One region of the Clostridium sp. DJ247 genome, then DNA from elsewhere that is predicted to be linked to it. Evidence: a T-box and tRNA genes for the amino acid it is inferred to sense, from the RefSeq annotation. Region 1 holds a T-box; the other holds one or more tRNA genes.
What was found. The T-box of region 1 lies ahead of argS (arginine--tRNA ligase). A T-box ahead of a tRNA ligase gene usually reads a tRNA of that ligase, here a tRNA-Arg.

Region 1 (7,642 bases):
AATATTGCCTAGAACTTTTTTATGGTTATTTTAATGATGATATGTTAAAAGAGCTAGTATTATTGATAATCAATCGTGATTAAATCAATGATACTAAAAGTTTTTGCACTAACTAAGTATTTGATTAATAGTATTATAGTTAAGTAATTTATAATATAGGTTATTGATAAATTTGACGAGGGTGGGACAAATGGAAATATTAAAAAAAGTTTTTTCTATACCAGTGAAAATTCTGGCTACATTGGTTGCAGTTATTTTGGAAGGCGTTATTTGTAGTGCGTTAATTGCCGAAATTACTGATTCTTCTAAGGGATTAGTTCTTTGGAAAAATGTATTTACAAAGCCTACTTTTGGGTATGCTATCATAATATTATTTGTATTAGGTGCTTTTCATCTATGCGCTTATTATGCAGGAAAAGCCATTAAAACCCATGAAGAAAATGCCCAGAAAGCAGAATTGGAAGATGATGCTCTTGCAGCTTTCGCAAAAAAACAAGGCTATGATGTAATTGCGGATGAGATAATAAAAGCTGCAGCTGAAGGGGATACGAGCAAAGTACATAATCTTATTGATCTAAATAATATCTTAAAGGATGGAAGGAAGAAATGAATATTAAAATTAGTGAAAATTTCATAGATGATGCAAGAAAAAATTCTACATCTCCCCAATATAGGAAGACGTTAAATAAGTTAATGCTTGTTGTAAAAATGTTTGAAAAGGAAGATTCGATTAACAACTTTTTAAAACTTCCTAAAATAAAAAAAATAGTCGGAAAAGGGCTTAAAAGTTCAAACCTTTGGGAATATAAGATAGATGCACAAAATAGAGTGGTTTTTTCCATAGTAGAAACAAAGGATGAAGAGCCTATGGTTGTACTTTTAGGACTATATACAATTGCCCAGTTTAAAGATTTTTTATATAAGAAAAATTTTTAAATTGTATTATGTAATAAAAGAACAATCTATATTAAAGTGAAATTGGTAAATTACTATAGTCTAAAAGGGTACTACTGAATACTAGTAGTATCCTTTTATTTTTAGGGCATACTAAGGATTATAATATTTATAGAAAGAAGGTGATATAATGACTAACAAAAATGTTGTACCCAATAGATTAATAAACGAGAAGTCGCCTTACTTGTTACAGCACGCTTATAATCCTGTTGATTGGTTTTCTTGGAGTCAAGAGGCATTTGAAAAAGCAAAAAATGAAGATAAGCCGATCTTCTTGTCTATTGGGTACTCATGACGTTGGTTATAGAAACCAACTTGCCATTGGTGCCATGTAATGGAAAGAGAATCCTTTGAAGACGAAGAGGTTGCAGAAATACTGAATAAAAATTTTATATCTATAAAAGTAGATAGGGAAGAGAGAACAGATATAGACAGCATTTATATGAGTTTCTGCCAAGCTTATACAGGAAGCGGAGGTTGGCCTTTAACTATTATTATGACTCCTGATAAAAAACCGTTTTTTGCTGGTACCTATTTCCCTAAGGAGGGCAAACATGGGTATCATGGCTTAATAGAGCTTTTAAATTCTATTTATAATATATGGATTAAAGATAAAAATAAAGTTATTGAAACAAGTAATGATATGATACAAGAAATGTTAAGGCACTCACATATAGATGAAGATACTAAAGAAGATTTTGATAAAGATATTGTAGAATCTAGCTTTCAGATATTAAAACATTATTTTGAGAACAAGTATGGTGGTTTTAGTAAAGCACCAAAGTTTCCTACGCCTCATAATATATATTTCTTGATGAGATATTATAATAACACAAAAGATAAAGATGCTCTAGATATGATTGAGAAAGTACTGCAAGGTATGTATAAAGGTGGAATTTTTGATCATATCGGATTTGGTTTTTCTAGATACTCAACTGATGAAAAATGGTTGGTACCACATTTTGAGAAAATGTTATACGATAATGCATTATTAGCTTTGATATATTCCGAAGCGTATAAGTTGACAGAAAAGCACCTGTATAAGGAAATAGCCGAAAAAATTTTTACTTATTTATTAGATGAGATGTATTCTAAAGAAGGCGGATTTTATTCAGCAGAAGATGCGGATTCAGAGGGTGTTGAAGGAAAATTCTATGTTTGGAATAAAAAGGAAATAGGGGAGATCCTAGATGAAGATGAATCTAAGATATTTTGTGAAACTTATGGTATCACGCAAAATGGAAACTTTGAAGGTAAAAACATTCCTAATCTAATAGATAAGGATATAGATAAGTTATCAAGAAATGAAGATTTAGTAAAAATCTTAGAAAATATAAGGGGTTCTCTATATAAATATAGAGAACAGAGAATTCATCCATTTAGGGATGAAAAAATTTTAACTTCTTGGAATGGTTTAGCTATTGCTGCATTTGCAGCAGCAGGAAAAATTTTTAAAAATGAAAGATATGTTGAAATAGCAGAGAAGACTGCAGATTTTATACTAGATAAATTAGTTAGTAAGAACAATAGATTGCTTGTAAGATATAAGGATGGAGAAGCAGCTAATCTAGGAGTATTAGAGGATTATGCTTTTCTAATTTGGGGACTTATAGAACTATACGAAGCTAATTCTAATGACAAATATTTAGAGAAAGCTGTAAGTTTAAATAAACAAATGTTAGATTTATTTTATGATGAGGAACATGGAGGTTTATATTTGTACGGAACTGATAATGAGCAGTTAATAATTAGACCTAAAGAAATCTATGATGGAGCTATACCATCAGGAAACTCTGTAGCTACCTTAAATATGATTAGGCTTTATAAGATTACTAATGACAGTAAACTAAGAGGTATTGTAAAGAAACAATTTAAGGCTTTTGGATCAACAGTAAATAAAAATCCATCAGCATATCTACATTTCATTACAGCATATATGTATGAATCCGATTTTTCTCCAGTTATGATAGAGAGTTAGTTTTTCTAACTCTCTTTAATTAATAATAGGAAACACTAAAATTCTTTTAGCCTATAAACTTACAGGATTATTAGGTAGTAAGACAAGCTAAGTATTATATTTGGTATATTAGCAACATATAAAGCTTCTAAATTAAAAACAGTTTGCACGTTACGCTTTGAATAAGAGTGATAAACTAAAAAAATAATATTGACAAAATAAAGAAAGTAGTAATATAATGTAGTGTAAATTATATTAAAAATTCGTTGAAGAGAAGAGTATTTATTAAAAACCTTAATTGTTTCAGCGAGCAGGGATGGTGGGAGCCTGCAAGGGATTTAACAAGGAAGAGAGTCTCGGAGAATCTTATGAAAAAGAATTAGTAAAGCAAAGCTTTGTTAGTTTATCAGTAAGACGTTTACTGCGTTAAAGTTTTAAGAGGATTAAGATTTATAGCTTAGTCAACAAGAGTGGTACCGCGGATATTGTCCGTCTCTAGTATATAGAGACGGATTTTTTATATTATTAAAACATTTGGAGGTAAATAAATGGATTATAAAAAGGTTGTTGCAGAGAGAATAAAAGAAAATGTGGATTTAGAATTAGATTTTATAGAAAAACTTATAGAACTGCCACCAAAACCTGATATGGGGGATTATGCTTTTCCTTGTTTTCAGTTATCTAAGGCTTTAAGAAAAGCTCCAAATATAATAGCGGAAGAACTGAAGAATAAAATAAATAAAGATGGATTTGATAAAGTAGAAAATCTAGGACCATATTTAAACTTTTTTGTAGATAAAACCGTGTTCACAAAGGAAACAATTGAGAAGATTTTAAAAGAAGGAAATAATTATGGTGCTTCAGATATAGGAACTGGAAAAAATATGATCATTGAATATTCATCACCTAATATTGCGAAGCCATTTCATGTAGGTCATTTATTCACTACAGTTATAGGTAATGCTTTATATAAAATGTTAGATTTTCAAGGGTATAATTGTACACGAATAAATCACTTAGGAGACTGGGGAACACAGTTTGGAAAGCTTATATCAGCTTATAAAAGATGGTGTGATGATGAAGCACTAGAGAAGGATCCTATAAAAGAATTGCTTAGAATTTATGTTAAGTTTCATGACGAAGCAGAAAAAGATCCTGCATTAGAAGATGAAGGAAGAATGTATTTTAAAAAATTAGAAGAGGGTTCTGAAGAAGAAACTAAACTTTGGCAGAGATTTAAAGACTTAAGTTTAAAAGAATTTAAAAAAGTCTATAATATGCTTAATGTAGAATTTGATTCATATGCAGGGGAAAGTTTTTACACAGATAAAATGGATGCAGTAATAGAAGAAATAGATAAAAAAGAAATACTAGTGGAGAGTAACGGTGCTAAAGTTGTAATGCTTGATGACTTTAATATGCCTCCTTGTATTGTAAAAAAAGCAGATGGAACTACTATTTATGCAACTCGTGATTTAGCTGCGGCAATCTACAGAAAAAATACTTATGACTTTGACAAATGTATATATGTAGTTGGAATTGACCAATCTCTTCATTTTAAACAGGTGTTTACTACCCTAAAGCTTATGGGAAAAGAATGGGCAGATGACTGTAAGCATATAGGTTTTGGTCTTGTTAGATTTGCAGATAAAAAGCTATCCACAAGAAAAGGAGATGTAATATTCCTAGAAGACCTTTTAAATGAATCTGTTGAAAAAACACTACAAGTAATAAATGAAAAGAATCCAGATTTAGAAAATAAAGAAGAAGTAGCGAAAAAGATAGGTATAGGAGCTGTTATATTTACTTATTTAAAAAATAGCAGAGAAAAAGATATTGTGTTTGATTGGAAGGAAATGTTAAGCTTTGATGGTGAAACAGGTCCATACGTTCAGTATAGTTATGCAAGAGGAAAGAGTATACTTAGAAGAGCTGGAGAAATAACTGGGGATGTAGACTACAGTAAGTTGGATTCTAAAGAAGAATTTGAACTAGCTAAATCACTTGAAAGCTTTAATAAAGCCATTTTAGGTGCATTAGACAGACTTGAACCTTTTATGGCAACAAGATATATAATTGAGGTAGCTAAAGGCTTCAATAAGTTCTACAATGCACACAGTATAATGAATGCAAAGGATGAGGAAACTAAAAAAGCTAGATTAAAGCTAGTAGAAGCTACATGCCAAGTGTTAAAAAATGGTTTAAATTTAATAGGTTTAGAAGTTGTTGAAAAAATGTAAATAAAATTATTTTTTAAATTAATAATAGGCATATAGTGTATAATCATACTCTATATGCCTATTATTATAGTATTTTCAAATTACTAGCATTATTATATAATAAATAGTGTAAGTTAGAAGCTGAGATTTGGAGGACTATAAATGTATATTAGGGACTATAAAGGTACTTTAAGTATTGACAAACATATATTTGAAACATATCATATGCAAGAAGTTGCATATTTCGATATAGAAACTACTGGTTTTGATAAAGATGAGGATAGTATAATTCTCATATCTTTTGGATACTTTCATGATTATAATACTTTTATTATAAAACAATATTTTGCAGAAAACTTAGAAAATGAAGCAGAAATATTATATAGTTTTGGCTTGGATTTAAAACAATATAACAAGTGGTGTTCTTATAATGGAATAGCCTTTGATGAACCCTTTATAAGAAGAAGAATGGAGAAAAACAGTATTATTTTTGAATCACCTAGTTATCATATAGATTTATATAGATTAATAAGACCCTATTATAAACAACTTGGTATGGAAAGATGTAATCTTAAAACTGTAGAGAAGCACATAGGTATAGATAGAAAAGATCAAATAGATGGCGGCATAAGTGTTGACCTCTATAAGGAATTTCTTGTAACACTAGAAGAAAAACTAAAAAATACAATATTGCTTCATAATTATGAAGATGTATTAAATCTTCCTAAAATTCATGAGTTTATTTTTAAAATAGAAAATAATCGCAGCTTATTTAGAGAAGACGGTATAACAGAAAAACAGTTAAAATATTTGAAAAGCCTACTTAAAAAAAATAACATATTATTAGATGCAGACTTAGAAAGAATATCCAAAAAAGCAGCTTCAAGAACCATAGATTATATTTTAAAGGGCTGCAGAGACTGTGATGAGTTAGGCAATATAATTAATAACAGTTACTAAAAACATAATTCATTATATTTGTATAGGTATTAGCAAATTATGGACAAAATATCATAGCATATTTTAGATATTTATATAACATTATTGTATAATGTTATAATGTATTTAAGGGGGATAGTTATGATTAATAAAATAATGCATTCTGATGTAGTAAGATTAAATGCTGAAGATACTTTATACAAAGCTCTAAATATAATGAATGAAAGAAGCTGTCTCAAAATACACTTTTGGGACAGCTTCTTTTATTCATGTCTCTGATAATCATTGCAGTGACTTGAACAAGAACCACAATCACATTTGCCAGAGGCTTTTTTCTTTAAATTTTTATAAAAGATATATACTGCTGAAAGGACTATAACTGCAGTTATAGTAATTTCCACTCCCATACTAACACCTCCATATTTTAAACAAGAAGAGAACCAATTCTAAACACTATAAAGGATACAACCCAAGCTAACACAAACTGATAAACCATTGAAAATATAGCCATATTTTTTCCGTACTCTTTCTTCATGGTAGCAATTGCAGATATGCAAGGGGTATATAGTAATACAAAAACCATAAAAGTATATGCTGCAACTGGTGTAAAGTGATGAGGTAATATTGAATTTAAATCTCCTCCATAAATAACACCCATAGTACCAACAACTACTTCCTTAGCCATAATTCCTGTTAGAAGAGAAACAGAATTTTCCCATGATCCTATACCTAGAGGTTCAAATATTGGCATTATAAATTTTCCTATAGCAGCTAGAATACTATTATTTATTTCTGTCATACCAGAAAAATTAAAATTAGATAAAAACCAAACGAGAACAGATACAGAAAAGATTATAGTTCCTGCCTTCTTTAAAAAACCCTTGCCTTTATCCCAGGTATGCAGAATAACATTTTTAAAGGATGGCAATTTATATTCTGGCAGCTCAATAATAAAAGGTTCTTCATCTTTTTTAAATAAAGTATTTTTAAATAAAATTCCTATAATAAAAGCTATTAAAATTCCTAGAATATATAAAGAAAAGACTACAGTTGTTTCTTTACCTGGAAAGAGAGCTGATACAAATAAGGCATAAACAGGAAGTCGTGCATTACAGGACATAAGTGGAGATAACAAAGCAGCAAGTTTTCTATCTTTCTCACTTTCTAAAGTTCTCGCAGACATTATTCCTGGAACAGAGCATCCAAAGCTAACTATAAGAGGAATAAATCCCTTACCTGATAATCCCATCTTTCGCATTAGTCTATCCATTATAAAAGCAGCTCTAGCCATATACCCGCTATCCTCTAAAAAGGATATACCTAAAAACAATGCAAGAATAACAGGTAAAAACACTATAACGGAACCTACTCCGCCTATAATACCATCAATTAGTAAAGAACTGAACCAAGGGCTAGTGCTTGATAAGAGACTGTTTAAGTAAGGTACTAGGTTAGAGTCTAAGAAATTGCTAAACAAATCTGCAATTGGTTGTCCTACCCAAGTAAAAGTAAATTTAAAAATCAAGAACAGTATAGCTAAAAAAAGAGGATAAGCTAAAAACCTGTTAAGTAC
Region 2 (13,270 bases), on a different contig from region 1:
TAGAAGTAGAAGCATTTAAAAATAAAAGAAATCAAGATTCTGCTGAGATAGCTAAATTAAAAAGAGCAGGACAGGATACTGAAGGGCTTATGACAGAAATGAAGGAACTTTCTGATAAGATAAAACAGTATGATATTCAGCTTACGGAAGTGGATGAAAAAATAAATTATATAATGCTTAGAATACCTAATATACCTAATCCTGCAGTTCCAGACGGAGCAACAGATGAGGATAACATAGAAATAAGAAAGTGGTCAGAGCCTACAAAATTTAGTTTTGATCCAAAAGCACACTGGGATATAGGAACAAAACTTAATATATTTGATTTTGAGAGAGCGGGAAAGGTTACTGGCTCTAGATTTACATTTTATAGAGGTTTAGGTGCAAGACTGGAAAGAGCTGTTATATCATACTTCTTAGATACTCATACTGAGAAAAATGGATATGAAGAAATATTACCACCATATATGGTAAATAGAACTAGTATGACTGGAACTGGACAATTACCAAAATTTGAAGAAGATGCTTTTAGAGTAGCTAATGATGACTACTTCCTTATACCAACAGCAGAAGTACCTGTAACAAATTTTTATAGAGATGAAGTACTAAAAGGAGAAGATTTACCGATAAAGCATGTAGCTTATAGTGCCTGTTTTAGAGCAGAGGCTGGTTCCGCTGGTAGAGATACAAGAGGACTTATAAGACAACATCAATTTAATAAAGTTGAGCTTGTTAAGTTTGCAAAACCTGAACAATCATATGAAGAACTTGAAGCATTAACTAATGATGCAGAAGGAGTACTTCAAGGATTAGGTCTTCCATATAGAGTAGTTAGAATCTGCAAAGGAGATTTAGGATTTACTGCCGCTCTTAAATATGATATAGAGGTTTGGATGCCAAGTTATAATAGATATGTTGAAATTTCAAGCTGTAGTAATTTTGAAGAGTTCCAGGCAAGACGTGCTAACATAAAATATAAGGATAACCCAAAAGACAAACCTCAATATATACACACATTAAATGGTTCAGGTGTCGCTATAGGTAGAACTATTGCAGCTATTCTTGAAAATTATCAACAAGAAGATGGTAGTGTAGCAATACCAGAAGCATTAAGACCGTATATGGGTGGAAGAGAAATAATAAAATAATAAAATAAAAAAAATTAAAATACTGTTGACATATATAATTACAGCTGATATAATAACATATGTCAACAGGCAAGGAAAGATGGTCGAGTTGGTTTAAGGCACCGGTCTTGAAAACCGGCGTACGGGTGACCGTACCTAGGGTTCGAATCCCTATCTTTCCGCCATTTTTATATATAATAAAAGTAGGGCATGGAGAAATACTCAAGTGGCCGAAGAGGCGCCCCTGCTAAGGGCGTAGGTCGGGTAACCGGCGCGAGGGTTCAAATCCCTCTTTCTCCGCCAGTGAAGCACCTTGATATTAGGTGCTTTTAAATTTGTAATATTTTTTTAGTTATTGTATATAATATTATTTAGTTAAATAGTATTATATAAATAAATTAAATATTCAGTTGACATTTTTAAATATTTATAATAATATATTTTTATTGATTTTGTGGAAAGATGGTCGAGTTGGTTTAAGGCACCGGTCTTGAAAACCGGCGTACGGGTGACCGTACCTAGGGTTCGAATCCCTATCTTTCCGCCATTATATATATAATATAAAGTAGGACATGGAGAAATACTCAAGTGGCCGAAGAGGCGCCCCTGCTAAGGGCGTAGGTCGGGTAACCGGCGCGAGGGTTCAAATCCCTCTTTCTCCGCCATTAACAAAATTATTTTTGTAACTTAACTTTTATTACTGCATATAATAATATTAGGTACAGTTAGTTAAATACAAATTTGATTTTTTTTACTTTTTATGTTAACATCTATATTAGACATGCGCTGGTAGCTCAGTTGGATAGAGTAGCTGGCTACGAACCAGTTGGTCGGGGGTTCGAATCCTCTCCAGCGCACCATTATCAAGGCTTTCACTAATAAGTGAAGGTCTTTTTTAATGCAAAATAACACAACCCACAGAAAAATGTTTTTTATTTTTCAAATTGCTCAAAATCATATCTATTTTTGTTCATATGTTTATTCTTATTTCCGTATCTTTTTACCAAAATGAAGTGCTATACTGTCTATATCTTTTCTACTATAATATTGTATCATTTATTATTATATTCACTAGACTTGCCATCTCATCAGGCGTTTGCTTTGCACCTTTATGTATCCATTTTATGAGCATATTCCAAAAACCTCCTGCACTAAAAGCTAATATATATTCTAATACATTATTGTCTTGATCCTGTCCTTTAAGTTTCTGATGAATCATAGGTAAATATTGATTGTATTTTTGTAATATCATATATAATAAATCATTTTTCTCCATTACAATTAGAAAATTTAAATGTTTATTCCAAAAAGTAAAGTATACTTTAGCAATATTATATACTTTTAATGTTTTTTCCTCTCTCAACGATTCAATATATTCACTACACAACTTTTGTATATACAGATTCAAAATATCCTCCTTAGAATCAAAGTTACGATAAAATGTACGTCTTGCCAATTGAGCTCTAGAAGCTATTTCTGTTATAGTTATTTGATTGTATGGCTTCTCTGACAATAATTCTAGTAATGATGCAATAATCCACTCTTTAGACTGTACTGAAATTGGATTAAGACTATTTTTTTGCATAAAAATCCCTCCATAGAATTTGCTGACACAATTTTCTCTTATTTGTAGCACTTATATCAAATCTATTGACCTCTTCTGATAAGAAGTATTATACTAAAAATTGTAAAATGACACAAGTGAGTCACTTATTTAATCATATTAGGGGGTTATCTTTATGAAAACATTATTTATGATCATCTGGCTTTTTCCAATACTTTTTATGATTCATGACTTCGAAGAAATTATAATGATTGAAGCCTGGCAAGAAAGAAATAAACAATACATTGAAAATATGGCGAATAAACATATTCCCTTTAATTTTAAAGCCTCAACTGCATCTTTTTCAATTGCAGTAGCTGAAGAGTTTATCATTTTATCAATAGTCACTGTGGTTTCATGTTTGCTGGATAACTATATTGTTTGGTATGGTTTATTTATTGCTTTCACATTGCATTTATTATTCCATATCTTTCAATGGCTAAGCTTTAAAAAATACTTACCATCAGTTATAACTAGCATATCTTTTCTCCCTCTTTGTTGTTTTCTAATATATAAGATTAATATTTTACTAGACTATGATATCATAACTTTATTATTTTCTATATCTATCAGTATACTAGTGATGGTTGGAAATATATATATCCTTCATAAAGCAATGATGAAATTTGATTCTTGGCTAGAAAAATATATCATTAAATCCCTATGATTTGCAAAAGAAATTGGAATAAAAGTTATAATAAATCAAAGTGACATATCTAATGTAGTTTTCTCTTCTAATGTCGAAAATCCATATGATGTTCAAGAAATATTAAACAATGGCGAATTAGATATGATTATTGATCCATTAGATTTAATAAGGAAACAGAATATCTAGATGCAAAATTAGGACAATATATTGAAAGAAAACTAGAACTATTTAGTTATTAGTTATTATAATTTATAAATTAGTAGTATACTACTAATTTGCTACCAATGAACAGATAAATAATAAAAGCTAAGATAATTTATTATAAAAGAGAGTTCTTAACTACTTTTCACTGTAGATACATTGTATATGAAATGAATATATATTTATAAATCAAGCAATATCAATGGTATCTACTATGTATCTATAAAATAGATATATAGTAGATACATAAGACATACACACATGAGTTGCGTACGTTATATATGTTGCATAACAAGTAAAAATTTATACAGAAAGATTAGTTTTATAGAAAAATATAAGTTATAATAATCCGCATTATATGAAAAAATATATATAGCGGATTTATTTTATTATTATTTTATAATTTATAGTTATAAAGAATATGTTGTATATAATTAAAATAACTAATACTATATATTGCATTAAGTGATTAAAAGGCAATGAAAATAGGAAAAGTAATAAAAGAGCAGTAACTGAATGTACGTAAAAAATTAAATAATAAAATAAGAAAGAAACTTAGGAGAGGTAAGAAAAGTCTCTCCTTTTTTGATCTTAAAATATGATGGGGCATGATAGTTATAGATGAGGTAAGAGTGGAGTAATTAAGCAAAGATAAATTCTTATTAATTTTAGTATTTAATGTACAAGTGAAATTAAAAAAAGCTAAGGATCTACACAAAAGATATAGAAAAACTTATAGGAGAAGATTAAGTAGCTTTAATGATGAGTTTGTTAATAGTAGTTTTATTGTTAGGGTTATGGATGGCGAAAATATGACTAAAGTATATAGTGTTTAGATATTTAAACTAAATTAGTTTAAATATTTAAACTAATCATTGATTGTGTTACAATATGTGTTATAATAAAATTAATAAATGAACATAATAAAAACAGGGTGTTGGTAGCACCCTGCAGTATACAATTCTAGTTGCTAAGGCAACTGATAAAGCTTGAAATTATAAAAAAGTAGCCATTACCAATTGCACAGGTGGGCTACTTTTTTATTTTATCTATAAGCACGATAACTAGATTTATCAGAGCTATCAAAAATGATAGAGCAGCAAAAACCACTATAAACATCTCGTACATATGTATCACCTCCCTCCTAAAAAGGGATAGCGATACCAGTTGCCCACACACAACCGTATTGAATTGTACATAGATAGTTTATCATATCAATGTATTAAGGGGCAATAGAACATATAAAAATAGTGATACCCATAAATTCACTTTATAAGCTTATACAAGTAATATAATTTTAAAAGGTATAAATTATGTATCATGCAATTAAAATTAATTATAGAGATTATCTGTGAGTTGTTCATACATAGAACGTAAACTACTGCTTTATAAAGGTTTGCTAGCTATTGTGTTATAACACAATCCAAAGAAAAATGTATAAAATGACACAATGAATAACACAATGAAAAATGATTATATAAAAATCTATGGCATAAATAACTACTAGTATGTTACTAGTAGTTACTTGGTATAATGATAATATAGTTTAATACACGGTAGTAAATTATTGTGCAATGTTCGTTTATAATAATATGGCAAATGTGCTGTAAATGATGAATTAACACCAGTAAAGGAGAGAATTAAATGAAAAATCCAAAACAAAAAATCACTACATTTTTAATGTTTTCTGGTAATGCTGAAGAGGCAATGAATTTTTACACTTCTATATTTGATCAATCAGAAATAATAAGTATTACTCGTTATGGAGCGAACGAAGTTGGTAAAGAGGGAACCGTGTTACATGCAAAATTTTCACTAAAGGGACAAGAGTTTATGTGTATAGATAGTAATGTCGAACAGGAATTCACATTTACTCCAGCAATATCATTGTATGTAACATGTGATACTGACGAAGAAATTAATCAAGTCTTTGAGAAGTTATCTCAAGATGGCAGTATTTTAATGCCGTTAGCATCTTACCCATTTAGTGAAAAGTATGCTTGGATTGAAGATAAATATGGTGTTTCATGGCAATTAAACCTTGAAAAGAGCCAATAAGAAATGTGTTATATCTAAATAACGTAGTAAACCCATATTATGTCGCAATCTGAATAGAGTTGGATTTGGAAGTTGATCCGAAAATAAATCCCTGGGATCATTACTAAACGCTCTAGGGATTTATTTTACTATTATAAAAAGTATCTATTTATTGAGCTCAATGTTAAATTTTAAGTCTTCTCTAAACTCAACATTATTTATTGTAGAATCTTTTTTTATTTATACTTTCTTTCCTATCTTTTCGCCCATAAGTACTTTTGATTCATAGCCTTGGTTTGTGTTATCAATTATATCTTTATCTATTTTTACCTTGTTTTTCTGAAAGAAAAGTATCACTGTGGAACCACCAAATTTAAAATAACCTTTTTCATCACCTTTTTTTATTCTATTTTCAGGTGAATAGGTTTGTATTATTGATCCTACACAAGTTGCTCCCACTTCTACATATAAAATGTCCCCAAAGTTGTCTGAGTGAAAAATACTCCACTGTCTTTTATTTCTACAGAAAAGTTCAGGAATTTTCTGTAATGCTATTGGGTTTACTGAATAATATTCACCGTTAACTTTATTGGTTTTCTCACATATTCCGTTATCAATAAAATGAAACCTATGATAATCAACTGGAGCAAGTCTAAGAATTAAACAAGTACCTTCTGAAAATTTTTCAGATACAGCAGCATTATTAATAAGGTTATCCAAATCATATGTATACCCTTTAACCTGAATGATTTTTTTAAAATCAATATTTTCATAAGCAAATAACCGTCCATCTCCAGGAGATATAAGTGAAGTTAATTCTGTATCTATTGGTCTTGCTTCTTTCTTTAACTTTCTTATGAAAAAGTCGTTAAATGATTTAAATTCATTTATATTTTTCTCACATAATGACATATCTATATTAAAATCATTAATAAACGAATAAATTTTGTTTCTACTTCTTTTACTGTCACAAAAAGAACCATAAATCTTTGAGAAAAATTTTTTCTTAATTAACAGTTCTAAAAATTTCATTCCTATAGGTGAGGAATAAGTCCAATTAAGATATTTGTCACCTGCTACGTGTTCAATCTCATATTTGTTAGTCTTTCTATTATAGTACTTAATCATCTTTAACCTCTCTCAACTTTATTTAATATCGTACATTGTGGTAAAATATTTATTACAATTATTAATTATTATTTTCATATTGTCAAACTCTAATTTTAATTATAAGTATATACCTTTAGTTTACTTAAAAAATAATAAAACTATTGAGATAACTGAATTAAATAGTATAATATATGTGAATACAGTTACACTGACTGGTCATTCAGTATTTATAAAAGCTGGAGTGATATTAATGAATAAAACTAAAAGATTGATATTTGAATCCTCTATAAAGATATTTTCAATGTATGGATATAATGGAGCTACTATGGATACCATTGCAGCTGATGCAGGTGTGGCAAAGGGTACATTATATTATCACTTTAAAAGCAAAGAAGAAATATTTAATTATATAATAAAAGAAGGAATGTTACTACTTAAAGATAGAATTGAAAGTTCTATTATTGAACATGAAGATATTTTATCTAAGATAAAATTATTATGTAAAATTCAATTAGGACTAGTACATGAAAGTAAGGATTTCTTTAAAGTTATAATGAGTCAGTTGTGGGGGCAAGAGTCCAGGCAATTAGAACTAAGAGAATCAATAGAAAAATATATCAATTATATAAAAACTTATCTAGAAGAAGCTATAGCTCAGGGAGTCATAAAAAATGGAGATTCACTTCATATGGCTTATACCTTATTTGGTACCCTTTGTTCTGTTGCAACATATGAACTTATAGATGAGCATGGAGAAGATCTAGAACAATTGATAGATAACATATTAAGCTATGTTTTAAATGGCATGCAAGCCACATAACCAATCATGGGACTGTTTTTAGTCCTATGATTGGTTATGATCTGTTTCTATATATTGATATAAGTAATAAAAATGACATAAATAGAGAAACTAAAAAGCCAATAAGCCCAATAACAGAAATATCATATATTTTAGGGCCTATGTTAAAAGACATAATTAAACTGGAGGATATAATTGTTGATGAAATAATTAATGCGAATATCAGCCTATTACCTATTTTATTTAACTCTCTTGAATATTGTTCTAGATTAGTAATATATAATTGTATTTTTAATCTTCCACTTACAGTGTTAGTTATTAATTCTGCAAATTTTGAAGGAAACATAAAAGAATCTCTTGTAATTTTGTACAATTGCATCAATACGTCATATATATCAATTTTTTTAAATAATAGTAATTTACTACTATTTTTAACGAAGGGTATAGCTACATCTAATACTTGTATATCAGGAGAAATTTTAGCTATAACTCCTTCAATAATTATAAGACTTCTCACAAGTAAGGTTAGATCTTTAGGAAACTGTATATTGTTATCTTTGGCACAATTAAAAACCTCTTGAAGCAGTATAGAAATCTGAATATTTTTTAATGAAGTATTTAGATAATTTGAAAGTAAGTAATCTATATCTTCATATAACTTGTTTTTAGATATTAATCCTTTTTTTATGCCAATAGACATAATAACTGATACTAATCTATCTAAATCTTTAAAGGCTAAAGCAACAATAGCTTCATTTAGAGAATTTTTTAAGCGCTCTGATAAACTCCCAACTATACCAAAATCAATAAAACATATTTTACCTTCAGAAATCAACAAGTTGCCAGGGTGTGGGTCAGCGTGAAAAAATCCATCTGTAAAAACTTGCTTGAAAAATGAAAGTGCGAGTTTCTTTCCTAAATCTCTTAAATCATATTCACCTTCTTTAAGCTTAGTCATATCATTTATCTTAAATCCATGAATTTTTTCTAAAGTTAACACCTTACTGTCAGAGAATTCATCTATTACATAAGGTGCATAACAAAATGCTACATCACTATTTAATTGCTTAAATTTTTTAATATTTAATGCTTCAATTTTAAAGTCTAACTCTCTTTCCATAGAGAAAAAGAGTTCGTTTAATGCTTCTTCAGGATCTACTAGGGTGTCAAAAAATTTTGCTTTAGTAAGTCTTATAATTTTACGAATTATTGATAGATCTAATTTTATTTTTTCACTTATGTCAGGTCTTTGAATTTTAACTATAACTTCTTCACCACTTTTTAATATTGCATTATGAACTTGAGCAATAGATGCAGAAGCTAAAGGTTTTTTTTCAAAGTATACAAAGCAGTCATCTATATGTTTATGAAATTCATTAAAAAATACTACATCCATATGTTTATATTCTTCAGGCGTTACGTTATCTTGAAGATTTGAGAGTTCGTCTATATATTCTTTAGGAAGCATGTCAGGCCTGGTACTTAATATTTGGCCTATTTTTATAAATGTAGGTCCCAATTCCTCAAAAGCTTTTCTTAAGTTTGCAGGAGCACTTTTATCTTTAGTAATTTTACTATTAATAACAAATCCGAAGCCATAGAAGGTTAAAATCCTTATTATTTCTTTGAATCTTTTGATAGAATCATTATACATAATAATCCTCCATAATAATTAAAGCCCTAACTTTTGTTGGGCTTTAATCACTTTTAAGCTTTTGCTCTAATTCAGTTAACCTTTGATTTATAGTTGCTAAGTCATTTTTCGATACAAGATTCATTGAGTTTAATGTAGATATTAGATCTTCTCTTGTTAAAGGCTTAACATCTTGAACTTTGCCTTGAACATTCCTTTTTAGTTCCTCAGAAAGCTCCTTTCCTTCGTCTATGGTTAACTTTCCTTTTTGAACCATGTCATCAATTAATGTTGATGCTTTTTCATAAGTATATACAGCGGAACCTAAACCTGCTAAAAGTAAATTTTTAAATTCATTAATCATAAAAACACCTCTAAATTATTATATTTTTAATTACTATATAATATACCTATTTGTTTATAATAAATAAAAGAATATAGAGATTATTAGTTCTATATTTAGAAAAAAGTTACAAAAACATTTGACAATTATTATAAATTATAATAAAATATCATAGTGATAAATAAATATGTGCTCGTAGCTCAGTAGGATAGAGCAGCGGTTTCCTAAACCGCGTGCCGGGGGTTCGATTCCTCTCGGGCACACCAACAGCAAAGCCTTGTAAATACTAAGTTTACAGGGTTTTATTATTTTTATAAAAATAGGTTCTATTTGAGTAATACTGCATTTTATATTCACGTAAGAGATTTATAACTGCTTTTGGTAAAGAAATTATTCTATTACTTGTTTCATTCTTTGGTGACTTCGTAAAAGTGCCTTGACCTGGTATATGCTGCAGTGATTGATGAATTTTTAAAATTTATTATCTAAATCTATATAGGACTATTTCAGATCAGTAAGTTCTCCAAGCCTCATGCCTCCATAAATGGCCATGTAAATTGCAGTCTTATATTTTAAATGATAATGTTAACTTTGAAATTGAAGGCAATATTCAAGGTATGATAACTATGGTATATTTTTTAAAAGTTCCTTACCTATGTATGCTGAGATTTGTAAGGATTGTGGTAGTATTTCAAGGTTTCATGTTGATCCAAAGATGTTGGGAATAGATTTAGCAGTTATTAAGAATGAGGAATAGAGCTAATATAGGGCTCTTTTTCGTGTATTAAAAAATATGCATAAAGTACATCTCTATACATAACATACTCTAGAGAGGAGAGTTATGTTATGGAGAATAAAGATAAACCAAAGAATTATATACAAGAGAATATTAAAAAAGAAATTGATAAAATGCTTTCATTTGGTTCAGTAGGTTTGGGTATAAATAGAGTAGAAGAAGACAATACTGCTAAAACTAGGTTAGAAGAAGATATAAGTAAAGAAAGAACATAAGGAGCTCATAAGGGCTCTTTTCTCATATAAACCTTTTAATCTCAACAGATTACAAGGTTTTTTATTTTTGTATATAAAATTTTAATGTAGATAATTCTGAAAGTTGGTGTCATTTATCATTCAGAAATATCTTAGGTACCATAAATAATTTAATAAATAGATAACATATAAAAGAAAGCTCATAACTACTTTTTATTGTAGATACATTGTATATAAAATGAATATGTATTTATAAACCAAGTAATATAAATGATTTGTATTATGTATCTAAAAAGAATATACAATGTAGATACGTAAGATGCACACACATGAGTTATGTACGTCATATATGTTGTATACAAGTCAAAAATTTAGATAGAAAGATTAGTTTTATAGAAAAATAGAAGTTATAATAAGCCGCTTTATTTTATCCATAAAACAAACAAAAGAAACTAGCAATGAAGTGGTGGTAAGCTATAAATTATATCAGCTTGCCAGTGACGATAAAGTTATATTATAATAGATAAAATTAGGATTTATATAAGAATGGAGTGTAGACAAATAAAAGTTAAAATCATTCCTGGAATTAATAATTCAGATTCTGATCATTGGCAAAGCATATGAGAATTAAGGGCAGCTGCGTGCTAGATTGGTTCAACTTATTATATAAAAGTATTAATTACGTTTTTAGGAGTTTTTATGAGTAAAGATTTTATGATTGAAGCAATAGCTGAAGCAAATAAAGCATTAGAATTAAATGAAGTTCCAGTAGGAGCTATCATAGTAAAGGAAGGAAAAATTATAGCTAGAGCACATAATTTGAAAGAGAGTCTACAAGACCCAACAGCTCATGCTGAAATTTTAGCTATAAGAAAAGCCTCCAAGGTTCTTGAAAATTGGAGACTTAATGGTTGCAGTATGTATGTTACACTAGAGCCATGTCCTATGTGTGCAGGTGCTATATTACAGTCTAGAATAAGCAGTTTGTATATTGGAACCTTTGATCCCACTGTAGGAGCATGTGGGTCTGTAGTTAATGTTGTACAAAACCATAGATTAAATTCATGGATGAAGGTTTTTTGGCATTATAATGATGAATGCAGTAACCTATTAAAAACTTTTTTTGAAAGTAAGAGGGAAAAGTAAATATATAAGATTAAATAACTTTATTAGAAACATAAGGTTACATAGGTTAACTGTATGTATTATATTTAATTATTTAACTATATATCCTCTAACTTTTACTCTTCCCATGTTTGTTACTCTTTTTCTATAAATCTCATCACTTTCACCAGAATTCCTTGACACGTATACATCTAATCTATTTACTGTATCGAAGTTGCTGCCACCTTTATCCGCAACAGTTAAAGTACCATATTCTTTAGTATAAATTTTTGTTCCTTGTGGTAGTACATTATTAGCTACCATGCCAGGGGTAAGCTTCTTGCCGGAGCAATTTATACCTTTAAAGCCTCCATTTTCGTCTGCAAGACCAGAGTAGAAGGTGAGAGTAATGTCAAGTTCGTTATTTATATCACTTCCTCTAGAAAGTTGTTTCTTTTCTGAGTTATTATTTAAAGTTTCCTTACTATTGTTTTCTTCACTGACAGTTTTAGGTTTTTCAGTAACTTCGGATACATTGTTTATGGTGCTTTGTTTTGATTTGTTGATGGATATTTCTTTTGTTTGTATAGTATCATTTTTATAAGCTATGCTGTTATTTCTATCATAATTGTATAAATAATTTATACTCACAGATCCTGTTAATATCATACTTAATATTACTATTTTTTTAGCATGTGTGCTCAACTTTAACATCCCCCTCTATAAGATAATTTCTTTTATTATTATGGACAAGTTTTGTAAAATATAACCAAAAATTGTGTAATTAGTTAGCATATGTATAAAGTTTATTGCATTATTTATTAATTAAGTGATATAATTGACTGTACACATGGAGAGATGTCCGAGAGGTCAAAGGTGGTTGACTCGAAATCAATTGTACGGGTAATACCGTACCGGGGGTTCGAATCCCCCTCTCTCCGCCATACAACATTTACCTATATGAATTTTTAAATAGCTATTGAATTATATAAGGTTTAATAGTATAATAGTCTTTGTTCTCATGACAAATTGAAAATATTATAAAATATAATATTTAATCATGAGTATTATATGGAGAGATGTCTGAGCGGTTGAAGGAGCACGCCTGGAAAGCGTGTGTAGGGGAAACTCTACCGGGGGTTCGAATCCCCCTCTCTCCGCCAATTAAACTTTGTCGTGCTAGATGGGGAGTCAGCGGTGCCCTGTAACCTGCAATCCGCTGTAGCAGGGTTGAATTCCTCGCTTAGGCTCTAAATTGTGAGGTCTGGCCCATAAAAGTGGCGTTGAGAACTGGGTCCCACGCAACGGAAACTCATGAACCCCGTCAGATCCGGAAGGAAGCAGCGGTAAGTGATCACTTTCGTGTGCCGTGGATAAACCTGGTTTGAGTTAACTATATGGGTAACGCTCATAGTTTATCTGACGAAGCGAGGTGCACGGCTTAATTAAATAGAATTTATATAAGATGCCTATAACTAAGGTATCTTTTTTATTATATAAATTTTTATGCTTTATCATTAAGACATGTTGATATATAGGATATAATATAAGATGAAAGCTAAATTAGATAGACTTTAATGGATAAATATTAAAATTAAGTTGAAGAAGGTGAGTTCAATGTCTTATACAGCTTTATATAGAGAGTGGAGACCAAAAACATTCGAAGATGTGGTT

Region 2: it has a tRNA-Arg gene. The T-box ahead of argS (arginine--tRNA ligase) is inferred to sense a tRNA for this amino acid. The anticodon was not compared.

The regions. Positions count from the first base shown of each region.
Region 1 covers NZ_JABAIW010000013.1:58,730-66,371, reverse strand. The annotation lists gene HGI79_RS07460 (hypothetical protein) at 191-610, shown strand; gene HGI79_RS07455 (hypothetical protein) at 607-936, shown strand; partial or broken gene HGI79_RS07445 (thioredoxin domain-containing protein) at 1,085-2,932, shown strand; T-box leader at 3,169-3,411, shown strand; gene argS (arginine--tRNA ligase) at 3,460-5,151, shown strand; gene HGI79_RS07435 (ribonuclease H-like domain-containing protein) at 5,293-6,090, shown strand; gene HGI79_RS07430 (hypothetical protein) at 6,211-6,348, shown strand; gene HGI79_RS07425 (FeoB-associated Cys-rich membrane protein) at 6,333-6,476, opposite strand; gene feoB (ferrous iron transport protein B) at 6,494-7,642, opposite strand, start outside.
Region 2 covers NZ_JABAIW010000063.1:2,072-15,341, reverse strand. The annotation lists gene serS (serine--tRNA ligase) at 1-1,148, shown strand, start outside; tRNA gene HGI79_RS19265 (tRNA-Ser) at 1,222-1,312, shown strand; tRNA gene HGI79_RS19260 (tRNA-Ser) at 1,340-1,430, shown strand; tRNA gene HGI79_RS19255 (tRNA-Ser) at 1,584-1,674, shown strand; tRNA gene HGI79_RS19250 (tRNA-Ser) at 1,702-1,792, shown strand; tRNA gene HGI79_RS19245 (tRNA-Arg) at 1,911-1,987, shown strand; gene HGI79_RS19240 (TetR/AcrR family transcriptional regulator) at 2,167-2,712, opposite strand; gene HGI79_RS19235 (HXXEE domain-containing protein) at 2,867-3,397, shown strand; gene HGI79_RS19230 (hypothetical protein) at 4,267-4,416, shown strand; gene HGI79_RS19225 (VOC family protein) at 5,225-5,638, shown strand; gene HGI79_RS19220 (phosphatidylserine decarboxylase) at 5,858-6,745, opposite strand; gene HGI79_RS19215 (TetR/AcrR family transcriptional regulator) at 6,978-7,547, shown strand; gene HGI79_RS19210 (AarF/ABC1/UbiB kinase family protein) at 7,582-9,180, opposite strand; gene HGI79_RS19205 (phasin family protein) at 9,224-9,523, opposite strand; tRNA gene HGI79_RS19200 (tRNA-Arg) at 9,692-9,768, shown strand; gene HGI79_RS19195 (hypothetical protein) at 10,349-10,513, shown strand; gene HGI79_RS19190 (nucleoside deaminase) at 11,192-11,638, shown strand; gene HGI79_RS19185 (hypothetical protein) at 11,708-12,301, opposite strand; tRNA gene HGI79_RS19180 (tRNA-Ser) at 12,449-12,540, shown strand; tRNA gene HGI79_RS19175 (tRNA-Ser) at 12,670-12,759, shown strand; RNA gene ffs (signal recognition particle sRNA large type) at 12,771-13,036, shown strand; gene dnaX (DNA polymerase III subunit gamma/tau) at 13,214-13,270, shown strand, end outside.